3 regions of the Frankia sp. CcI49 genome follow, and region 3 is predicted to be linked to each of the others. Evidence: riboswitches for the same ligand, from Rfam matches in the RefSeq annotation. Region 3 holds a riboswitch; each other region holds the start of a gene.
What was found. Region 3 has a riboswitch for cyclic di-AMP ahead of CcI49_RS31455 (peptidoglycan-binding protein). Riboswitches for the same ligand answer to the same signal wherever they lie in the genome.
Positions count from the first base shown of each region.

Region 1: linked by a shared signal. The riboswitch ahead of CcI49_RS36210 (transglycosylase family protein) and the one ahead of CcI49_RS31455 (peptidoglycan-binding protein) in region 3 are both predicted to bind cyclic di-AMP.
Region 2: linked by a shared signal. The riboswitch ahead of CcI49_RS30245 (C40 family peptidase) and the one ahead of CcI49_RS31455 (peptidoglycan-binding protein) in region 3 are both predicted to bind cyclic di-AMP.

Region 1 is NZ_MOWP01000045.1:4,141-7,411, reverse strand. Features, by position in the region: gene CcI49_RS36220 (FMN-binding glutamate synthase family protein) at 1-181, shown strand, start outside; gene CcI49_RS36215 (XRE family transcriptional regulator) at 324-932, shown strand; cyclic di-AMP (ydaO/yuaA leader) riboswitch at 1,265-1,465, shown strand; gene CcI49_RS36210 (transglycosylase family protein) at 1,470-1,856, shown strand; gene CcI49_RS36205 (hypothetical protein) at 2,131-3,096, shown strand.
Region 2 is NZ_MOWP01000034.1:10,896-14,166, reverse strand. Features, by position in the region: gene CcI49_RS30245 (C40 family peptidase) at 687-1,673, opposite strand; cyclic di-AMP (ydaO/yuaA leader) riboswitch at 1,799-1,966, opposite strand; gene CcI49_RS30240 (hypothetical protein) at 2,362-2,751, opposite strand.
Region 3 is NZ_MOWP01000036.1:28,802-32,072, forward strand. Features, by position in the region: gene mce (methylmalonyl-CoA epimerase) at 111-536, opposite strand; gene CcI49_RS31455 (peptidoglycan-binding protein) at 1,024-1,767, opposite strand; cyclic di-AMP (ydaO/yuaA leader) riboswitch at 2,040-2,241, opposite strand; gene glyA (serine hydroxymethyltransferase) at 2,763-3,271, opposite strand, start outside.

The DNA of each region.
Region 1 (3,271 bases), on a different contig from region 3:
GCGGCTCGCGAACTACCTGCGGGTGCTGACCATGGAGGCGCAGACGCTGGCCCGGGCCTGCGGCAAGGCGCACCTGCGCAATCTGGAGCCCGAGGACCTCGTCGCGCTGACGGTCGAAGCCGCGGCGATGGCCCGGGTGCCGCTCGCCGGGACCACCTGGATCCCGGGCGCCGACCGGTGAACGGGGAGACGCGCTGAGCGGCGAGCCGCCCGGGCAGCCGAGCAGCCAGCCACCCGGGCAGCCGAGCAGGCGGCCGGACGGTCAGCGGAGCAGGCGACCGGACGGATCGGGCAAAGAGGGCGCCATCGCTAGTGTTTCGGGTGTGGGGGAGGAGAACGCGTCCCGGCAGGGGCGGCTGGAGCGTGCCATCGCGGGCAACGTCCGGCGCCTGCGCCATGACCGTGGGCTGACCCTGGCCGAGCTCGCGACGCGCAGCGGTGTGTCCAGCGCGATGATCTCGAAGGTGGAGAACGCGTCGATCTCCTGCAGCCTGACCACGCTCGACCGGCTCGCCGAGACGCTCGACGTGCCGGTGACGTCGCTGTTCCGCGGCGCGGACGCCGCCCGGGAGGCGGTCTTCACCCGCGCCGGCACCGGGCCGCGGATCACCCAGCGCGGGACCCGGGTGGGCCACGAGTACACCCTGCTCGGCGCGCTGCGCGGCCCGCACAAGCGGATGGAGGCCCACATCGTCACGCTGACCGAGCGCAGCGAGGAGTTCCCGCTCTTCCAGCACCCGGGTACCGAACTGCTCTACATGCTCGAAGGGGAGATGATCTACGGCCACGGCGATGCCAGCTACGTCATGCGCCCCGGCGACGCGCTGCAGCTTGACGGCGAGGGTGCGCACGGGCCGAGGGAGCTGGTCCAGCTGCCGATCCGGTTCCTGTCGGTCGTGGCCTACGGCGAGGTCGGCGCCGGCCAGCCCTGACCCCACCGGGTGCGGTGCCGGCGAAAACGGATCAAGTCATGATGTGTCGAAATTCGGGCCGGAAAAATTCTTCGTCGCCACGGCGGGAAATTCGGTCGCGGGCCCGATCGTGCCACGCACCTTGCGCAGTGGTTGGGTTGACGGGTGGTGACGAATCGCTGACGCCGGTCGCATGGCGCCGGGAGAAAAAGGGCGAATTCTCGGCCGGCTAGACGTAACGCGGAAGAAATTCAAGACCGAGGTGTCGGATGTGACGCTCCTCACAAAGCCTTTGAATTGGTTTGTGGCTCGTGTGTAACGTCACTGCCGTGCTTCCGACTGGGGAGCGCACATCGGGTGGCCCGCCGAATCCTGCCCCACCCGGTGATTAACAAAACCGCAGGCAGGAGCGGGGGACCCAGGTTTCCCGGACGTCGAATTGCGGACGTCCTTGGGGTGAAGCCGCCGAGAGCGCGATCTGAAAGCGCCGGCCGGCCGGGCCATTCCCGGGCCCGAACCCGACAGCTAACTTCGCAGGCGTGGGGGAAGGACACCATTTTGTCCACTATTACCTCGGCTGCCCGCAGGAACCGTCGTTCCATCCGTCGGGGCCGTGCTCTGCTCGTCGCGCCGGTGCTCGCCGCGACCATCGGTGGCGGTATCGCGATGTCCCAGCCGGCGAGCGCCGCTGCCCGGCCGGACGCACAGCGCTTCCTGAGCGCGGTTGTCCCCTGTGAGTCCGGCGGTAACCCCCGCGCGGTGAACTCCATCGGCGCGGGTGGCCTGTTCCAGTTCCTTCCCGGCACCTGGCACGGCGTCGGCGGCAAGGGCCTGCCGCAGAACGCCAGCGTCGCCGAGCAGTGGAAGCGCGCCCACATCCTGTACGCGCAGCAGGGCACCAGCCCCTGGTACTCCTCGAAGAGCTGTTGGGGCGGCAGGATCTGACCCGCAGCAGACAACACCGGTGCGCCCGTGACGTTCTCATGACGTTGCGGGCGCATCGGTGTTTGTGTGGCGTGTGAGTGGTTGTTGATTGTTGTTCGTTGTCTTCGTTTGGTATCCCCTGGGTCTGCTATCAGGCATCTGACAGCAGGCTGACAGCTGCCTGATAGCTTCGCTGTCCTTCCGGCCCGATAGAGCACGTATGTCGTGTGTGCCTGCCGCGCGGGAGGCATCCGGTGGTTGCGCCGGTGCTGGCATGCGTGGGGGTGGACGAGACGTGGCTGTTCGCGATCTGTTTCGACTGAGCGAGTATGCGCCGGGCGAGGGCCGGGGCGGACCGTCCGCGGTACGGGACGTCGCGGGCAAGCCGGCGCCCTCGGCGTTGGGAAGACGACCGCGCCAGCTCCCGTCGAAGCGCCACGGGCTTTTCCTGGCGGTCATCGCGTTCACCGTGTCGTCCTGCTCGGGTGACGTCGCCGCGAGGCCCGAGACCGCGGTCACTTCGGGAGCGGCCTCGCCGGGGCCTGCCACGTCAGCACCGCGCGTGCTGGGTCTGTGGCCCGAGGACTTCGTGCTGACCGAGGACCTGGCGACAACCTATTTCTCCGGCGTTCCCGCCGAGACCGATACCGCCGCTGTCCAGCCCGGGAAACGGTACCCCCCTGAGTTCGCGGACTGCCTCGGCCTGTCGGCGACGGACCTCAACTACGAGCCCGAGGCGACCGCTGTCGGCGCGATCTTCGTGAGTGATGACGGGGACTCGTTCATCTCGTCCTACGCCGAGATAGTGACCGAGAAGCAGGCCGCTGCCGTCCGTGCGATGTGGGCCAATCCCCGGTTCGCGGACTGCTCGGGCAGGGAGACCCAGGCCCGAATCGACGAGTCCGGCGCCGACCCCGACGGGCTCGAATATCAGCTGGCCGGGGTCCAGCGTCCCCCGGCGCCGACTGGAGCCGCTGGGTATCTGCGCGTGACGTTGCAGGTGCGAGAGCAGGAATTCACCTACGACATGGCGGTGGACAACCTCGTCTTCATCGTCGATCACGTCGCGGTGACCGTCACGTACACGAACTACGAGCCCGCCCCGCCGATGGATCGGCTGCAGCTGATCGCTGACCAGATCTCCGGCAAGCTGGCCCAGCAGCAGCTGCGCCCCATCGCCGGCCGGCCCACGTCGGCCGGTACCGGGCTCCAGGCCGCGGGGAAGGCTGACCCCTCGACCGTGCTTCCGGCGGTGGCCTGAGGCGCGGTGGCCTGAGTAGACAACACCAGTGCGCCCATAGCGTTCATGCGGCGTTGTGGGTGCATTGATGTCCATATGGCGTGTACGTGGGGGTGGGTGAGACATGGCTGTTCGCGATCTGTTTCGACTGGGTGGGCGGGCACCGGGCGAGGCCCGGTGCGGTCCGGCCGCGGGT
Region 2 (3,271 bases), on a different contig from region 3:
TGGCCTGTCGGCGTCGCCGGGAGGGGGGTAACGGCGTCGACAGGCCACAAGGAGGCCGGGTGGCGGAGGGTCCGCTGGCCGCCGGTCCAATGGGGGGGGGATCGGAACGGCGACCAGCGGAGTCCGAGGCCTTCCGGCCGGATGGACGTCAGATGGGGGGGGATCTGACGTCCATCCCACCGGAAGGATCTACGATCTGCGGATCCGGGTGGGTGGCGCGTGTGGTTCTGTTTTGTTTATGCGGCAGGTGTTGATGCCCGATGGTCGCATTCTGGACGGTTTGCGCCGCATCTACACCGCTTATGCCGAAGTAGAATGATGTCGCAACGGCCTAAGTGCTGGAAGTGTCGAGACGGTCACGCGGCGAGCGCGAGTCGCGCGGCGTCAGGCACTTCCTGGCGGTGCGGGCTACGGGGCGTGCTCGCAGGTCTGCGGAAGGTGAGGCTGCGGTCCGGTGCAGGGGACCACACATCGGATCTGGTGACCGCCGGGCCGGAGTCAATCCCGACCAACGCCGACCCGGCGGCGGGAGCCGGGCGCGACCGGAGGGGGAGATCGCGCGGCGGCTCGTTCCGAGGACAGGGCGATCCGTGCTGCCCCGTCAGTGCGTGCGGCTTATCAGGTGAACAGGGGGGAGCCCGGAGCCAGCCGGCAAAGCAAGGTGGGCCGGCCGGTACTCACGGTGCTCAGGCGACGCGGCCGACCAGGTACGAAGTGGTGTAGATCGTCTGCAGCTTGACGACATCGCCACTGTGCGGGGCGACCCACATCTTGCCGTCGCCGGCGTAGATACCGACGTGGTAGATGTTGCCCGGGGTGCCGAAGAAGATCAGGTCGCCGGGGGCCTTGTTGTACTGGGAGATGTGCGTGGTCGCCGCGTACTGCTGGTCCGTCGTGCGGGGCACGCTCTTGCCGAGCTGCTTGTAGACGTACTGCACGAGCCCGGAGCAGTCGAACGAGTTCGGGCCTTCCGCGCCGTAGATGTACGGCTTGCCGGCCTGGAGCGATGCCAGGTAGACGGCCTTCTCGCCGATCGTGTTCGCTCCGACGTTCACGCTGACGACGGGCGTCTCGACCTCGACGGTCGAGCGGACGGCCTGACGGGAGGCCTGCGCCGGCACGGGGGGGCGAACCGTCAGGGTGGCGTCGTTCTCGGAGTGGGCGGACTGCAGCGAGTCCGTACCATCGAAGATCGCCGTGACGTTGGTGGTCGTCAGGACTCGGGCCGTGTAGGAGGCCTGGCCCCGGTCGTCCGTGGTGAGGTGCAGGAAGGTCGCCCACCCGGTGGGCAGCTTGACCTGGACCTTGATGAGCTGGTCGGCCAGCGGGGCCTTGGTCTGCTCGTCGTAGAGCGAGAAACCGATGTTGACCGGCTCGTTCGCGTTGACGGTGACCTCGGGGTTGGTCACCCGCAGGCCCACGTCGACCTTCGAGGAGAGGGTCGGCGCGGAGATGTCGGTGGTGGCGTCGAGCACGGTGGTGGACCCACTGCCGGCCACGGACGCAACCTGGATGGCCCCGTCGACGGCCAGTCGCGAGCCGATCTGCGTCGCGAGGGTCATCGGGGCGGTGTTCGACGCCTCATCAAACGCAGCGTCCGCGTTGGTGTCCGGAGCACATCCGGCGAGCGCGACCCCGGAGACTGCCACAGTCCCGGTGGTGACGGCGGCCACAGCTCGGGCCCTGGCTCTTGCTCGACTCGACGCCGTGGGGGCTGACGGTGCCCGGTGGCGGCCGCGGCCTTCCTGCTGCCGGCGTCTCTCGGTATCAAGCTGCACGCTTTGCGCAGACAACGTTGCGTTCCTTCCCGTACGCCTGCGAGGTGAGCTGTCGGGTTCGGGCTGGGCTGCCCGGTCCGTCGCGCGACCTTCGTGCGATGGACTTCACCCCTAGACCCGCACCACTACTTGGTGCCGGTCGGTGGAGGTGGGTCCCCCGCTCCTGCCCGAGGTGACGACTCGGAGGGGACACCGGGGCCGCGGGCAGGATTCGGCGTTCGGCCCGGTGTTGTCGTGACGTCGCAAGCGAGACTAGTCCACACGGATGGTGTGGGTAAACACTAGTCCCCCCCAACTACACCGAGTGTGCAAAGAAGTGCCCCTTGCGGGAGCGCATCTGCCCAGGTCAGAGGGGGTGCTGAGCTTCACGTCACGTTTTTGGACGGCCACACGAGGATCACGGACAAACACTTTAGGTGACGAGAAGTTCCGAACTGGCGGCCCGCAACAGACGCCGGAGCGGGCCGTGAAGCACGGCCACGGAGGGGTGCGGCTCGGCGCGGACGGCGGCTCGGCGTGGACGGGCCGGCTCGGCGTGGACGGGCCTGCCCAGGGGAACGGTTGTTRGGCGCGGACGGCCGGCTCAGCGCGGACGGCCGCTCCGGCGGCTCAGGAACCCGGAGTTGTGGAGCACCTGCAGCTCGATCGCGAGCTGTGTCACCTCGGGCGGAAGAGTGCGGTAGCTGCTCTGCATGGCCTCGACGGCCGCGCGCGCGTGCTCGGCGAGATCGTCCAGAGCCTGCTGGCGTTGACGCATCCGGGCTCGCTCCTCCTGGAGCGTCCGGACCGTGTCCTCCTGCCACTGCCTGGTGCGAATGATGTGCTCGCCGGCGTCCGCGGCCTGGCGCTCCGCGTCCTCCAGCCGGCTGAGCAGCGCGTCCAGAGCCTCCAGGCGGCTGGCGAGCTCGGCCATCAGATCGCCGCGGCCGGGCAGGAGCGAGAGCTCGTGTCGCCTCGGCTGGGGGTGCGTCATGGCTGACTCCGGCCGCGGCCTGCGGTGCGGGCCTGCTGGAGGGGCGTCGTGATCTGGGCGGAAGGCAGCCTGGAGGCGCACCATCGCCCCGCTCTCGACCATCGCCGAAGTTCCGACACGGTTGGTTACGTTAGTCGACGCATGGGATTTTAGGCGTGCGGTCGGCAGGATCCGGCACATAGTCAACGGACGACGGCGCGCGTCGAGGCCACCAGACGGGTGTCGACCAACGGATGCACCCGACTGGATGGATCATCATCGGTTGCCGTGTGATCCAGCGATCGGAGATCTCCGTGTCGACAACGGAAGGTTTCGGATGTGACGGAGCGAAGCGGCGGGCGAGTGGCTTGCGCCGTTCTGGCCACTGGATGCCATCCGACTGATCGTCACAATAAGTGATGTGGCTTGTGGCCTGTGATCGATCGCGACGACCGTCATGGCCCCGTGGCATGGGCGGGGTGCGGGTGGCGATGGCCGGGAGCCGCGATCGTGGCTGATGCCCGGTCATCGTCATCATCAG
Region 3 (3,271 bases):
GCGGGCTGGGGACTGCGGGCTGGGGACTGCGGGCTGGGGGGGGCACCGGGCGTCGGCGGGATGGCCGACGCCCGGTGCCTCGTGCGTGCAGCCGGTGCGGGGGCGCCGAGTCAGTGCCCTTCCGGTGCCTCGACCAACTCGGTGAGCACACCGCCGACACCCTTCGGGTGCATGAAGGCGATGCGGCTGCCGGCCGTGCCGTGCACGGGCGTCTTGTTGACCAGGTCGAAGCCGGCGACGGTGAGCGCCGCCAGCGCGGAGTCGATGTCACCCACGCCGTAGGCGATGTGGTGGATGCCCGGCCCCTTCTTGGCCAGGAACTTGCCGACCGGGGTGTCCTCGCGGATCGGCTCCAGCAGCTGGACGTAGGAACCGCCGGTGTCGCCCTTGTGGACCAGCAGCATGGCCTCGCGCACGCCCTGCGCCTCGTTGGTCTCCTGATGCGCGACCGTCAGGCCGAATGCAGCCTCGTAGCGAGGAATGGCCTCCTCCAGCGAGGCCACGGCGATCCCGACATGGTCGATCCTGGTCAGCACAACATCGCTCCTGGTCGTAGGACGGTCGGCCCGTGGCGGCGTCCGGCCCGGGCCCAGCCTCCKAGAGTGCCCGGATACGGCGTTGCGGTCCACTGAATCCAGTACGCCGTGTCCCGGTCACCACCGACCTGTGGCGCGCGTCACCCCGGGCCTCGTCGAAGTTTCATGACGAGTGGTGCGGGAAGGTCCCAGTCACCGCAGTCGGTATGAATTCCCCGCTCGGACCCACAAGAAGATCCGTGTTGTCTGTAGTGATTAATGGAAGGCGTGTAACGGTGCCTGGAGCTCGGCTGGATCGCATTTCTGCCGAGTCGATGCCAGGGGTGCGGCTTATCGCCGGAAAACGCGGCGTCCCCGCCGTGACGCCTCTGGATGTCCAGGGGCCCGCGGCGGGGACGGTGCGTCGAGTCGATCGACGATTCCGATCAGCTTACGAGGGGCAGCTGATCGATCGGTCGCTCGCTCGGGTATTCGGTTGTGCGGCCGATCAGCCGAACAGGGCCTTGTGGGTGAGCGGGCCGATGACGCCGTCGGGCACCAGGCCGTGCTTCTTCTGGAAGTCGATGACCATGTGGTTGGTCTGCGGTCCGAAGTAGCCGTCGACGACGATCGGGTAGCCGAGCTTACGCAGCTGGTCCTGCACCAGGGAGACATCCCAGCGGGGGCCGGACACGCCCAGCCGCATGTAGCCCGAGTCGACGGCGCGGTTGGCGCTGGTGGACGGCGCGGTGGACACCGTGGTGCTCACCGAGTTGCCCACGGCCGCGGCTGCTGCGGCTCCACGAGCCAGGTACTTCGTGTGCATGCCGTTGGTGTAGGCACTCCACGCGGTGATGCCCTGGCTCTGGCAGACCTGCCGTGCGGCCCAGGCGTTGACGTTCGGGTCGTAGAGGTCGCGGTTTCCGACCCAGCTGGCATGCGCGCGCATGTTGATCTGCCACAGGCCGCGGGAGTCCTCGCCGACGGTCGCGTGGGCGGTGGTGTTGCCGCCGGACTCGGCGAGCGCGACGGCGACCCAGGTGCTCAGCGGAATTCCGCGGCAGGAGTTCAGGCCGGCGTTCTTCGCCGCCTGCGCGATGCTGGTGTCCGAGATTACCGCCGCGCTGGCGGGGCTCGCGGTGAAGAACAGGCCGGCGGATGCCCCGATGACGCTCGCCGCGGCAACAGCAGCGGAGCGACCACGGCCTCGGCGGCGGACGCTGGGGGACTTGCGGTGCTTTCCGGTCGACATCAAGATATCTCGTTTCTACGTTGAAGAGCAGGCGGGTAGGGCGTCTTCGGGCGCCAGTGATCCGTACACGGATCAATGAGTCGCGACGAAATGGGGTCGCGAAAAAAGGCGCACGAATGGACGCGCGTTCTGCTATCGGCGTGAAATTTGTCCGGGCCCGAGCGGGCCCCAGATCTCCGGTGTCAACCCCGGGTTACGGGCGCGGCGTTACCGCGGCGGCGTTCCGGGGGACGGATGCAGTCCCGGCTGCTATTCCAAGCATGCGTACACGCAGATCCTTCCCGTACGCCTGCGAGGTTAGCTGTCGGGTTCGGGCCGGGAAGCCCGGTCGGCGCGCGCTGCGCGGCGACTTCACCCCGAGGACGGCCGCCTGGGTGCGGTGGCCATCCGGAGGAACCTGGTTCCCCCGCTTCTGCCCTGGTGGTCACTAGGAGGGGACGACGGGCCTAGGGCAGAACTCGGCGTACGACCCGTCGCTTGTTTGGTGCCAACACACCGTAACGAACTACTAAGGGTAGTCGCAAGTCCCAGTTTTTGCCCTTTTGTGGCGCTACCTAGTCACGATGCGTACAACAGGTTGGTGTATGCGCACTGTACGCGACGAAGAGGGGGAGGGGGTCCGCCGAGTACCGCCGGTGCCGCCGATGTGGTGTATGCGGCGTTCTGCCGGCTGCTTGAGCTGCGCGTGGTGACCGGGTCGTCCGCGGAGGGTGGTGACCGATCCGCAGTGATCCCTGGCAGGCCTGTCGGCTCGCGATCGCCGAATCGGCTGTGATGTGCGTAGCATCTCCGGCGAGAGTGGAATACCGGACCCCTGCCCCGTCCCCGTGGGGCCCTCGCCGACGTCCTACGGTGACTGGCGGGGCGGTTCCGCGGAACCGCCCCATACGTCGCGGGCAAGCTGGCGGTGTGGGCGCTCTCCCGTCGACCGCGCCGTCAGGAACAGGCTCGCCCGGCCAGCGGACCGGGCGAGCCCGAGCGGATGTGCGATGTGATCAGACCCAGCCGGACATCGGGTAGGCCGTCATCAGGTCGCGCACCTCGCCGGCGATGCGGCTGATGGTGGTCTCGTCGTCGTCGCCCGCTGCCTTGACGGCCTCGTCGATCCAGCCCGCCAGCGTCGGCATCTGCTCCGGCTGCAGTCCGCGGGTGGTGATCGCGGCCGTTCCCAGCCGGACGCCGGACGGGTCGAACGGCTTGCGCGGGTCGAACGGAACGGTGTTGTAGTTGAGCTCGATACCGGCCCGGTCCAGCGCCTTCGCGGCCGGCTTGCCGGCGACGCCACGGCTGGTCAGGTCGATCAGGATCAGGTGGTTGTCGGTGCCGCCGGTGACGAGGTCGAAACCGCGGGCGGACAGCGCCTCGGCGAGCGCCTTCGCGTTCGCGACGACGCGGTGGGCGTACTCGCGGAAGTCCGGGGTGGTGGCTTCGCGCAGCGCGACCGCGATGGCGGCGGTCGTGTGGTTGTGCGGGCCGCCCTGCAGGCCTGGGAACACCGCCTTGT